Regions from separate parts of the Nonomuraea sp. C10 genome, predicted to be linked through region 2. Evidence: riboswitches for the same ligand, from Rfam matches in the RefSeq annotation. Region 2 holds a riboswitch; the other holds the start of a gene.
The links. A riboswitch is a leader RNA that binds a small molecule or an ion and turns the genes downstream of it on or off. The one in region 2 is predicted to bind thiamine pyrophosphate.
Positions count from the first base shown of each region.

Region 1: it holds a riboswitch for thiamine pyrophosphate, as region 2 does, so the genes downstream of both, FR742_RS22395 (FAD-dependent oxidoreductase) here and FR742_RS37865 (cytosine permease) in region 2, are expected to answer to the same signal.

Region 1 is NZ_VPFF01000001.1:4,862,391-4,867,697, forward strand. It holds gene thiE (thiamine phosphate synthase) at 95-739, opposite strand; gene FR742_RS22375 (Rv2175c family DNA-binding protein) at 717-1,091, opposite strand; gene FR742_RS22380 (NAD(P)/FAD-dependent oxidoreductase) at 1,122-2,285, opposite strand; TPP riboswitch at 2,926-3,042, shown strand; gene FR742_RS22395 (FAD-dependent oxidoreductase) at 3,032-4,552, shown strand; gene thiS (sulfur carrier protein ThiS) at 4,549-4,749, shown strand; gene FR742_RS22405 (thiazole synthase) at 4,742-5,307, shown strand, end outside.
Region 2 is NZ_VPFF01000003.1:1,325,749-1,331,055, forward strand. It holds gene FR742_RS37845 (GPP34 family phosphoprotein) at 1-367, opposite strand, end outside; gene FR742_RS37850 (TenA family protein) at 390-995, shown strand; gene FR742_RS37855 (Fpg/Nei family DNA glycosylase) at 1,016-1,894, shown strand; gene FR742_RS37860 (rhodanese-like domain-containing protein) at 1,933-2,256, shown strand; TPP riboswitch at 2,327-2,439, shown strand; gene FR742_RS37865 (cytosine permease) at 2,430-3,773, shown strand; gene FR742_RS37870 (methylated-DNA--[protein]-cysteine S-methyltransferase) at 3,748-4,308, opposite strand; gene FR742_RS37875 (PAS domain S-box protein) at 4,435-5,307, shown strand, end outside.

The sequences.
Region 1 (5,307 bases), on a different contig from region 2:
GGCGAGCGGCCCAGCAGGACAGCCAGCGGGACCGGCGTGCGCCCTGGCAGGACGGCCGGCCACGGCCCGGCCTCAACCGGCGGGACGCCGGCCGTCAGCCGGGGCCGTCGGTCAGGCGCTTGGCGAACTCGGCCGCTGCCGCGCCCGGGTCCTCGGCGTCGGTGATCGCGCGCACCACGACGACCCGCCTGACCCCGTACGACATGACCTCGTCCAGGTTGGCCAGGTCGATGCCGCCGATGCCGAACCACGGCCGATCCGCGCCGAGCGACGCCGCGTGCCGGAGCAGCGGCGGGCCGGGCGCGTGACGGCCGGGCTTGGTGGGTGTGGGCCAGATCGGACCGCAGCAGTAGTAGTCGACGCCCTCCTCCACCGCCGCGGCGGAAGCCTCGGCGACGGAGTGGGTGGACCTGCCGATGACGATGTCGTCGCCGAGCATCTCTCGCGCGACCGTCACCGGAAGGTCGTCCTGCCCCAGGTGGAGCACGTCGGGCCGGGCGGCGTAGGCGATGTCGGCCCGGTCGTTGACCGCCAGCAGCTTGCCGTGGCGGTCGCAGGCGTCGCGGAACACCTCAAGGAGCTCCAGCTCCTCGCGGGCCTCCAGCCCCTTCTCGCGGAGCTGGACGATGTCCACGCCGCCGGCGAGCACCACGTCGAGGAACTCGGCGAGGTCGCCGCGCTCGCGCCGTCCGTCGGTGCAGAGGTAGAGGCGGGCGTCAGAAAGCGAGGGCCTGGGCACGTCGCTTGACCTCGGTGTGGCGGCCCGCCCTGATCGCCTCGACGGGCGAGCCTGGCAGTGAGTCGTCGGGGGTGAAGAGCCAGCGCAGCGACTCGACGTCGTCGTAGCCCGCGTCTTGCAGGACGGTGAGTGTGCCAGGCAAACCCTTCATGACATCTCGGCCGTCGAGGAACACCGCGGGCACCTGTGGCCCGCCGCTGCCCCGGCGCACGCCGAGGAGCTTGTGGTCCTTGAGGAGCTGCTTGGCGCGACCCATGGTGAGACCCATGCGGTCGGCCACTTCGGGGAGAGTGAGCCACTCGTCGACGAGGGCATCGGTCTCCCGGTCGATCTGTGCAACAGAAAGCGTCACGAAACCACAACTACCACATGCCGCGCTTGCTCAAACAACACAATCCCGTAGGGGCACGTCCGGATCTACCAGGCGTTCCGTGTCGAGCCGGTGGCCCGCCTCGATGATCCGGCGCCCCTGGACGAGATCGCGCGGCCGGTCGACGGCCAGCACCGCGGCGAGAGTGTCGTCGCCGGCGAGCCAGCAGGCCGACCACTTGCCCGTCGCCTCGCCCCGGTAGACCAGCCGCTCGCCGGCCGGGTGGTGGCCGGCGTACTGGACCATGTGCCCGAACTGCTCCGACCAGAAGTACGGGACCGGGTCGTACACCGCCTCCTCGCCCAGCAGCGTCGCGGCGGCCACCTCGGGCGCGCCCAGCGCGGTGTCCCAGTGCTCGACCCGCAGCCGCGTGCCGAAGCGGCGCGACCACCAGGCGGCGCAGTCGCCGACGGCGACCACGTTCGGCAGCGACGTGCGCAGGTGCTCGTCGGTGACGACGCCGTTGTGCAGGTCGAGGTCGGCGTCGGCGAGCCACTCGACGGCCGGGCGGACGCCGATGCCCGTCACCACCACGTGGGCGTCCACGAACCCGCCGCCGACCAGCGACACGCCGCCTTCCTCGACGGAGGCGACCATGGTGTCCAGGCGCAGGTCGATGCCCTCGTACCAGTGCTGGGTGCGGGCGCCGAGCTCGGCGCCGACGGCGTGCGTGAGCGGGGCGGGGCCGGCCTCGACCACCGTCACCGCGCAGCCTGCCCGGCGTGCGGCCGTGGCCACCTCGGCGCCGATCCAGCCCGCGCCGATGACCGCCACCCGCGCGCCCGGAACCAGCCGGGCGCGCAGCTCTAGCGAGTCGTCGAGGGTACGCAGGACGTGCTGCGGGCCGTCACCGGGGAGCAGGATCGGCTCGGCACCGGTGGCGATGACCAGCCCGTCGTAGCCCAGCTCGCCCTCGGTCGTCTCCACGGCGCCCTCGCGCAGCGCCTTGGCGGCGACGCCCGGCCAGAAGTCCACTTCGAGCGCCGCCAGGTCGGAGTCGACGAAGCTGGAGTCGGCGTCGCCCAGCAGCACGGACTTCGACAGGGGCGGCCGGTCGTAGGGCCGGTGGCGCTCCTGCCCGATCAGCGTGATCCTGCCGCCGAACCCGCGTGCGCGCAGCGCCTCGACGCTCCTGACACCTGACAGTCCGGCTCCCACCACCACGACATGATTCACGTAAGCGACCATAACGGGGGCCGCCCCACAGCGTCGCCCCGAGCCCCGATTCCTCCCCCACCTGGCACTCCACCTCCTCGCCACCGGAGATCATCCGTGGAGGTTGGGCAGACGACATACGCACCCACGGAACTCTCGGGGGCGAGGGCGATTCGGGACAGCCACCCGCTCTGGTACGTCCACGAGCATGATCGCGCCCTGCCGGAGTAGCCCAGCCGAGGATTGCCGCAGGACCCACCCGAAGAACGCCGGTGCCGCCCGAGAAGCTCCGAACCCCACGGAAGCCCGAGACCACCCGAAGAGCCCAGGACAGCCCGGAGAACCCAGAAGCGCCCGAAAGGGCCAGAACCTCCCGAAGGCCGAGACCACTCGAAGGGCCCGATACCGCCCGAAGGCCCAGGGCAGCCCGGAGGGCCTTGGACCGCCCGGAGGACCCAGGACCGCCCGGTGGATCCACGCCCGGTGGATCCATGGCCGGTGAATCCATGGCCGGTCGGCCGGCCGTCGGTGAGGGCGGGAACTCGGTCTCCAAGGATGCCCGGTCGCGATCTTCGCGGTCTCGGCGGTGGCGGCGCGCGGGTGGGGCGACCTCCCCCGGCACCGGCGTGCCGGTCTGTCGTGGGAGGTCGTAAGGTGGGGGTGCACGACGCGCGGGAGTCCGGCCGTCACCGGGCTGAGAGGAAGGCTTCACCGGGCCTTCGACCGCAAGACACCTGATCCGGATCATGCCGGCGAAGGGAGCGGACATGGATGTGATCGTCGGAGGCGGCGTCGTCGGCCTGTCGATCGCCTGGCGGCTGGCCAGGCAGGGCCGCGAGGTCGTGGTGGTGGATCCGTCCCCCGCCCGTGGCGCCTCCTATGCGGCGGCGGGCATGCTGGCCCCGATCAGCGAGGTCGCCTACACCGAAGAGCCCCTGCTCCGTCTCGGCGTCGCTTCCCTGCGCCGCTGGCCCGCCTTCGCCGCCGCCCTCGCCGCCGACGCCGGACTCACCGCTCCCGGATCCGACGGACCGGCCACCACCCTCACCGCTCAGTCCGACACGAGCGTCTCCGCCCCTCGGACGACCACCACCCCGAACACTCACGCCGGGCAGTCCGGCTCGGCCGTCCCCGCCGAGGGCACGCTTCCCACGAACACCCACGTGGTCACCCCTCACGGCGAGACGGGGCACGCCGGTTCCACGCCCGCGGGCGCCGGCCCGGCGGCTGCGTCCGCCGTCCCCGGCGACGGGCGCTTCCCGGCCTTCGACCTCTCGTCCGCCGGCGGGAGGCGTCCGTCGGCCGGCGGCGAGGACGGGCGGGCCGCCGCGTCACCCTGGGGGTTCGGGGAATCCGGCGAGGGGAGCGAACGGCTGGCGGCCGCGCGGGCCGGGCTGGATCTGCGGGACGACGGGACGCTCGACGTCGCGTTCGGGCCCGACGACCTGGCGATGCTCGACGAGCAGGCCGGGTTCATGGAGAAGCTGGGGCTGCCGGTCGAGCGCCTGACCGGGCGCGAGTGCCGGCGGCTGGAGCCGATGCTGGCGCCCTCCGTCCGGGGCGGGCTGCTGGCCCGTACGGACGCGTGGGTGGATCCTCGCCGCGTCACCGCGGCGCTGCTCGCCGCGCTGGAGCGGCTCGGCGTCCCGGTGGTGCGCGCCCGGGTCACCGAGCTGCTGCGTGACGGCGACCGGGTGTCCGGCGTACGGCTGGCCCCTCCGGAGTCGGGCGCCGTCCCCGGGATCTCGCCGGGTGCGCCGCCCGGATGGGAGCCCGAGACGCTGGTCGCGGAGCGGGTGGTGCTGGCGGCGGGGGCGTGGAGCGGGGAGCTGGCGGATGTGCCGGTACGGCCCGTCAAGGGGCAGATCATGCGCCTGAGGTCGGCCCAGCCGCTGATCGGGCGGTGCGTGCGCGGGACCGTGCACGGCAACCCGGTCTACCTGGTGCCGCGGGGCGACGGGGAGCTGGTGGTCGGAGCCACCCAGGAGGAGCTGGGCTTCGACACCAGGGTGACCGCGGGCGGTGTCTACGAGCTGCTGCGCGACGCCAGGGAGCTGGTGCCGGGCGTCACGGAGCTGGAGGTGGCCGACGTGGTGGCGGGGCTGCGGCCCGGCACGCCGGACAACCTGCCGGTCATCGGGCCGAGCGGGATCCCGGGGCTGGTGCTGGCGACCGGTCACCATCGTGGCGGGGTGCTGCTGACGCCGCTCACCGCCGCGATCCTCGAAGGCGAGGAGGCCGACCTCGCGACATTGTGCTCACCGGCGAGATTCAAGGATGTTTCATGAATGTGATGATCAATGGGGCCGCCCGCGAGGTGGCCGAGGGCATGACCGTCGCGCAGGCCGTACGGTCCCTGACCGAGTCCGCCACCGGCGTGGCGGTGGCCGTGAACGACGAGGTGGTCACCCGCAGCGCGTGGGAGACGACGGCGCTGCGCGACAGCGACCGCGTGGAGGTGCTGACGGCGGTGCAAGGTGGATGATCTGGTCATCGCCGGGGAGAAGTTCGGCTCCCGGCTCATCATGGGCACCGGCGGCGCCCCCTCGCTGGAGGTTCTGGACCAGGCGCTGGAGGCGTCGGGCACCGAGCTGACCACGGTGGCGATGCGGCGGCTCGACCCGCACGCCCGCGGGTCGGTGCTCGACGTGCTGCGCCGGCGCGGCATCAAGGTGCTGCCCAACACGGCCGGCTGCTTCACCGCCGGCGACGCCGTCCTGACGGCGCGGCTGGCGCGCGAGGCGCTGGGCACGAACTGGGTCAAGCTGGAGGTCATCGCCGACGAGCGGACGCTGCTGCCGGACCCGATCGAGACGTTCGACGCGGCGGAGCGGCTGGTGGCCGACGGGTTCGTGGTGCTGCCGTACATCGGCGACGACCCGGCGCTGGCCAGGCGGCTGGAGCAGGCGGGGTGCGCGGCGGTGATGCCGCTGGGCTCGCCGATCGGCTCCGGGCTGGGGATCAGGAACCCGCACAGCATCGAGCTGATCGTGGAGGCGGCCGGGGTGCCGGTGGTCCTGGACGCGGGCATCGGCACGGCCAG
Region 2 (5,307 bases):
GGGTGGTGCGGAAGACGCCGAACACCCGGCCGCGCTCCTCGGCCAGCACGCCCGCGGCGGCGAGCCGGGTGAGCAGGCGGGTGCGGAGCTTGCCCGACTGCAGCTGCTGCACCCACCAGGCGGGCCTGCGCTCCTTCGGGCTGCCGGCGATGCGGGCGAGCGCGGCGTCGAGCTCGTCGTCGCCCAGCGGCGCGGGGTCCAGGACGGTCACCTTCTTGTCGCGCAGCGTGATGCGCTCGCTGATCGCCAGCTCGGCCAGGAGGGCGCCGGCCACGGCGGGGTCGAGCTGGATGGTGGAGAGCAGCTGCCTGCCGTCGTCCTCGCCGAAGGCGAGAAGGAGGATCTCCTCCGCGATCGTCACGCTCATCCTCTGACACTAACGTGCGAGCATGACCATCTCGGAAAAATTGCACGCTGTCGGCCGTCCCCTGCTTGAGGCTCAGCTGGCCCATCCCACCGTTGCCGGGATCGGCCGGGGCGATCTGCCCGAGCCCGTGTTCCGGTCGTGGCTGGAGCAGGACTACCTCTACCTGCTCGACTACGTGCGGGTGTTCGCCAAGCTGGCCTGGCAGGCTCCTGACGCGCACGTCGGCGACCTGGTGGACCTGGCGCACTCGACCTACCACGAGGAGCTGGATCTGCACCGTTCGCTGTCGGCCGAGTTCGGGGCCGATCTGGAGGGGGCGGTGAAGGGGCCGGCCTGCGTCGCGTACACGTCCTTCCTGCTGGAGTCCGCGGGCTCGTACGGGGAGGGGCTGGCGGCGCTGTATCCGTGCATGTGGGGATATTCGACGCTGGGGAGGATCCTGGCGGAGAACCCGCCCGCCGAGCCGCGCTACCGGGCCTGGGTCGACACGTACGCCGACCCGGGGTTCGCCGCGCTGGCCGAGCGGATCGCCCAGATGATCGACGAGACGGACGTCGATCCTGACCGGGCGGAGGCGATGTTCACGGAGGGGATGGCGCACGAGCTGGCGTTCTGGGACGTGCCGTAGCGCCGCGTAGTCTGGAGAGCATGCCTGAACTTCCCGAGGTGGAGTCGCTCACCGCGTTCCTGGGCGAGCGGGCGGTCGGCCGCACGATCGCGGGCGTCGACGTGGTGGCCTTCCAGGCGCTCAAGACGTTCGACCCGCCGGTGACCGCGCTGGGCGGGCTGACCGTCACGGGCGTGTCCCGTCACGGCAAGTTCCTCGACCTCGACTGTGACGGGCTCCACCTGGTCATCCACCTGGCCCGGGCGGGCTGGCTGCGCTGGCGTGACGACCTGTCGGGCGCCAGGCCGGTCCGTCCGGGCAAGGGCCCGCTCGCCGTACGGGTGCGGCTCGCGCCCGACGCCGACGGGCTGGCGCCGGGGTTCGAGCTGACGGAGGCGGGCACGCAGAAGCGCCTGGCCGTCTATGTCGTGAAAAATCCGGACGAGGTGCCGGGTGTCGCCGCGCTCGGCCCCGACCCTCTCGACGAGTCCTTCGACGTCGCCGCGCTCAAACGCATCGTCGGCGGCAACCGCACCCAGATCAAGGGCCTGCTGCGCGACCAGAAGGTCGTCGCCGGCATCGGCAACGCCTACTCCGACGAGGTGCTGCACGCCGCGAAGATGTCCCCGTTCAAGGTCGCGGCGACGCTGACCGACGCGCAGATCGCCGACCTGCACGACGCCATCGTGACCACGCTGCGCGAGGCGGTAGAGCGGGCGCGCGGCCTGGCGGCCAAGGACCTCAAGGCGGAGAAGAAGTCGGGGCTGCGCGTGCACAACCGCGCGGGCCAGCCGTGCGACGTCTGCGGCGACACGATCCGCGAGGTGTCCTTCGCCGACTCCTCGCTGCAGTACTGTCCCACCTGCCAGACCGGCGGCAAGCCGCTGGCCGACCGCCGCATGTCCAAGCTGCTCAAGTAACGTGCCGAGCATGACGCGCGGCAGGTAAGAATGGGCGCATGACGGTTCCCGAGGTCGAGGTCCGCGACGTGCCCGACGACGCCTACCTGCTCGACGTGCGCGAGGAGTACGAGTGGGTGGCGGGCCACGCCCCCGAGGCGGTCCACATCCCGATGACGCAGATCCAGGCGCGGGTCGACGAGGTCCCCTCCGGACGTCCGGTCTACGTCGTGTGCCGCGTCGGCGGCCGTTCGCTGCAGGTGGCGGCCTGGCTCAACCGCCTGGGCCGCGAGGCGGTCAACGTCGGCGGCGGCATGCAGGCCTGGGAGCTCGACAAGCGTCCCATGGTCAGCGAGACCGGCCGGCCGCCGATGGTCGCCTGACCCCGACTGGCCGAAACGGGACTAATAGTGCATCATGGGGGCGGCAGCCGGAGTTGATCTCCGGCTGTTGACGACCCACCGCGGGAGCTCGGGGCCAACCGGGCTGAGAGGGCAGCTACGCCGCTGCCGACCGCATGAACCTGTCCGGGTAATGCCGGCGTAGGGAGTGCGCGATGTCGCATGCCATCCATGGCGAGGAAGTTCCGCTGACCCTGGAGGGCGAGCCCCCCAAGACGCTCGGAGTGCTCGACCAGGGCGCGCTCTGGGCCAACCTGGCGGTCAGCCTGCTGGGCTTCTCCGGCGCGTTGTTCCTGATCGACCCGCTCGGCGGCGCGCCGCTGACCGTGACGGCCGCCCTGGTCGCGACCGTGGTCGGCAGCCTGATCGGCACCACCATGGTGGGCCTGGCGGCCATTCCCGGCACGCAGACCGGCAAGCCCGCGATGGTGCTGCTGCGCGGGCTGTTCGGGGCGCGGCTGTCGTACTTCCCCACCGTGCTCAACATCATCCAGATGATCGGCTGGGGCGCGTTCGAGCTCTGGGTGATCGCCCAGGGCGCCCTGGCCATCTTCGGCGACACGGTCCCGTACGCGGTGTGGGTGATCGTCGCCGGGGTGATCACCACGGTGCTGACCGTCTGGCCGCTGGGCGCGGTCCGGCTGATCAGGCGCTACATCACGGTTCTGGTGATCATCGCGATGATCTGGTTCGCGGTGCAGTTCCTGGGCGACGCGCAGCCGCGGACCGGAGGGTCCTGGGAGGCGTTCGCCCCGGCCGTCGACTACGTGATCGCGCTGTCGGTGTCGTGGGTGCCGCTGGCCGCCGACTTCGCCCGGCACTCCAGGTCCAGCCGGGCGGCCTTCACCGGCGTGGTCGGCGGCTACACGCTCGCCCAGGTCGCCTGCCTGGCCCTGGGCGTGTACGCGGTCGCGATCGCCGGGGCCGAGGCGGTGGCGGCCGACAGCACGGCGGTGTTCGGGCCGTTCGTGGCGGTGCCGCTGGGCGCGCTGTTCTTCGCGATCCTGGTGCTCCGCGAGGCCGATCAGTCGTTCGCGAACGTCTACTCGACGACCGTCTCGCTGCAGAACCTCATGCCGCGCGTCGACCGGCGGATCATCAGCACCCTCATCGGCCTGCTCACCGTCGCCATCGCGCTGGTGGTGGACGTGACCTCCTACGGCGCGTTCCTGGGCGTGATCGGCGCGGTGTTCGTGCCGATGTTCGCGGTGCTGGCCGTCGACTACTTCCTGCTCGGCGGCGCGGCCCGGTGGAACACCGACGCCGACGCCCCCGCCCGCTGGTCGATGCTGGTGCCGTGGGCGCTCGGCTTCGCGGCGTACTGGCTGACCACCTCCACCCCGACCGTCGCCCCGTGGGACGGCTTCTGGGCCGGGGTGCGCGAGGTCATCGGCTTCACCAGGGAGCCGTGGATGAACGGCGCGCTGGGCGCGGCCATCGTCGCGGCCCTGGCGACGCTGCTGATCGGGCTGGTCACGCGCCGCGTCGCTCGACGGTGAGCAGATGGCGCTTGGCGGTGGGGCCGCCCGCGTAGTCGCCGGGCTCGCCGTCGTCGCGCACCACCCGGTGACACGGCACGATCACGCACACGGGGTTGGCGCCGAGCGCGTTGCCGACCGCGCGCAGCGCGCGCGGCCTGCCGATGAGCTCGCCGATCCGGCCCATCGTCGTGGTCGTGCCGTACGGGACCGCCATCGTCTTCTGCAGGACCGTACGAGCGAACGGCGTGGCGAGGGTCAGGTCGACCCGGGTGGAGAAGGCGCGGAGCCGGCCGGAGAAGTAGGCGTCTAGCTCGCGGCGTACCGGGTCGAGCCGCCGGGCGTCGGTGCCGATGAGGCTGCCCACCTGGTTGGACACCCGCTCGAAGACCACGTGCTCGTCCTCGTAGCTGCAGGCGACGAGGCCGCGCGCGGTGACCGCGAGCACCAGCCTGCCCACCGCGCCGTCGTAGGTGCCGAGCGCGACGTCGAGCTGGCCGTCACCCCGATAAGTGTCGGACGTCACCCGCAGCAGGGCCTCGAGGTCGCCCGACACGCCTTCACCTCCACCCGCCATGAAAAAGCCGTGACCGCAGCGTATCGGACGGATCGCCCGACGCGAGCGCCACGCCGCGGGCACTATGGAGTCGTGGGGGACCCAAGGGGTGCGAGTGACGACGAGATGGTCCGCGCGGTGCTCGACAGCTCACCCAACGCCGTCGTCGCGATCGACCGGGACCAGACGGTCCTGGTCTGGAACGCGGCCGCCGAGGCGCTCTTCGGCTGGCCCGCGGCCGACGTGCTCGGGCGCAGGGCGCCGATCGTGCCGGAGGAGCTGGCGGCCGAGCACCACGCGGCCCTGGAGCGGGTCCGCACCGGCGGGCAGGTGTCGCTGCGCACCAAGCGGGCGCGTGCCGACGGCGGCGTGCTGGACGTGCGGGCCGACATCAGCGCGCTGCGCGTGGGCTGCGCGACGGCCGGATACGTCTGCGTCTACCACCTGGTGCAGGCCGACCACGCGGCCAAGAGCCGCCTGGCGCGCCGCGCGAGGCTGGTGCGCAGGCTCACCGACGTGGTCGGCGACATCAACGCCGAGCTGGAGCTGCCCGCCGTGCTCGACCGCATCTCGGCCAGCCTCACCGAGCTGACCGGGGCCGACGCGGGCGGGTTCGTGCTCATCGAGGGCGACCGGCTGCGCCTGGTCAGCACCTACCGGCTGCCGGACTCGCTGAAGGACGCCACCACCGACCTGGACACCAGCCTGGTCGGCACACTCCTGCGCACCGGCAGGACCGTGCTGCTGGAGTCCGCCGGGCTGGACCGGCTGGTGTGGGCGCGGCTGAAGGGTCTGCACACGATCGCGCTCGGCCTCGCCGCCGTCGGCGGTCGCCCGTACGGCGCGCTCTACGCGCTGTTCGCCAAGCGCAAGCCCGGCCACCTGGAGCTGGAGCTGCTGGAGCTGCTGGCCGGGCACGCCGGGATCGCGGTCGGCAACGCGGTCGCCTACCAGGAGGCGGTGCGGCAGCGCGCGCACGAGCGGGCCGTGTTCGACGCC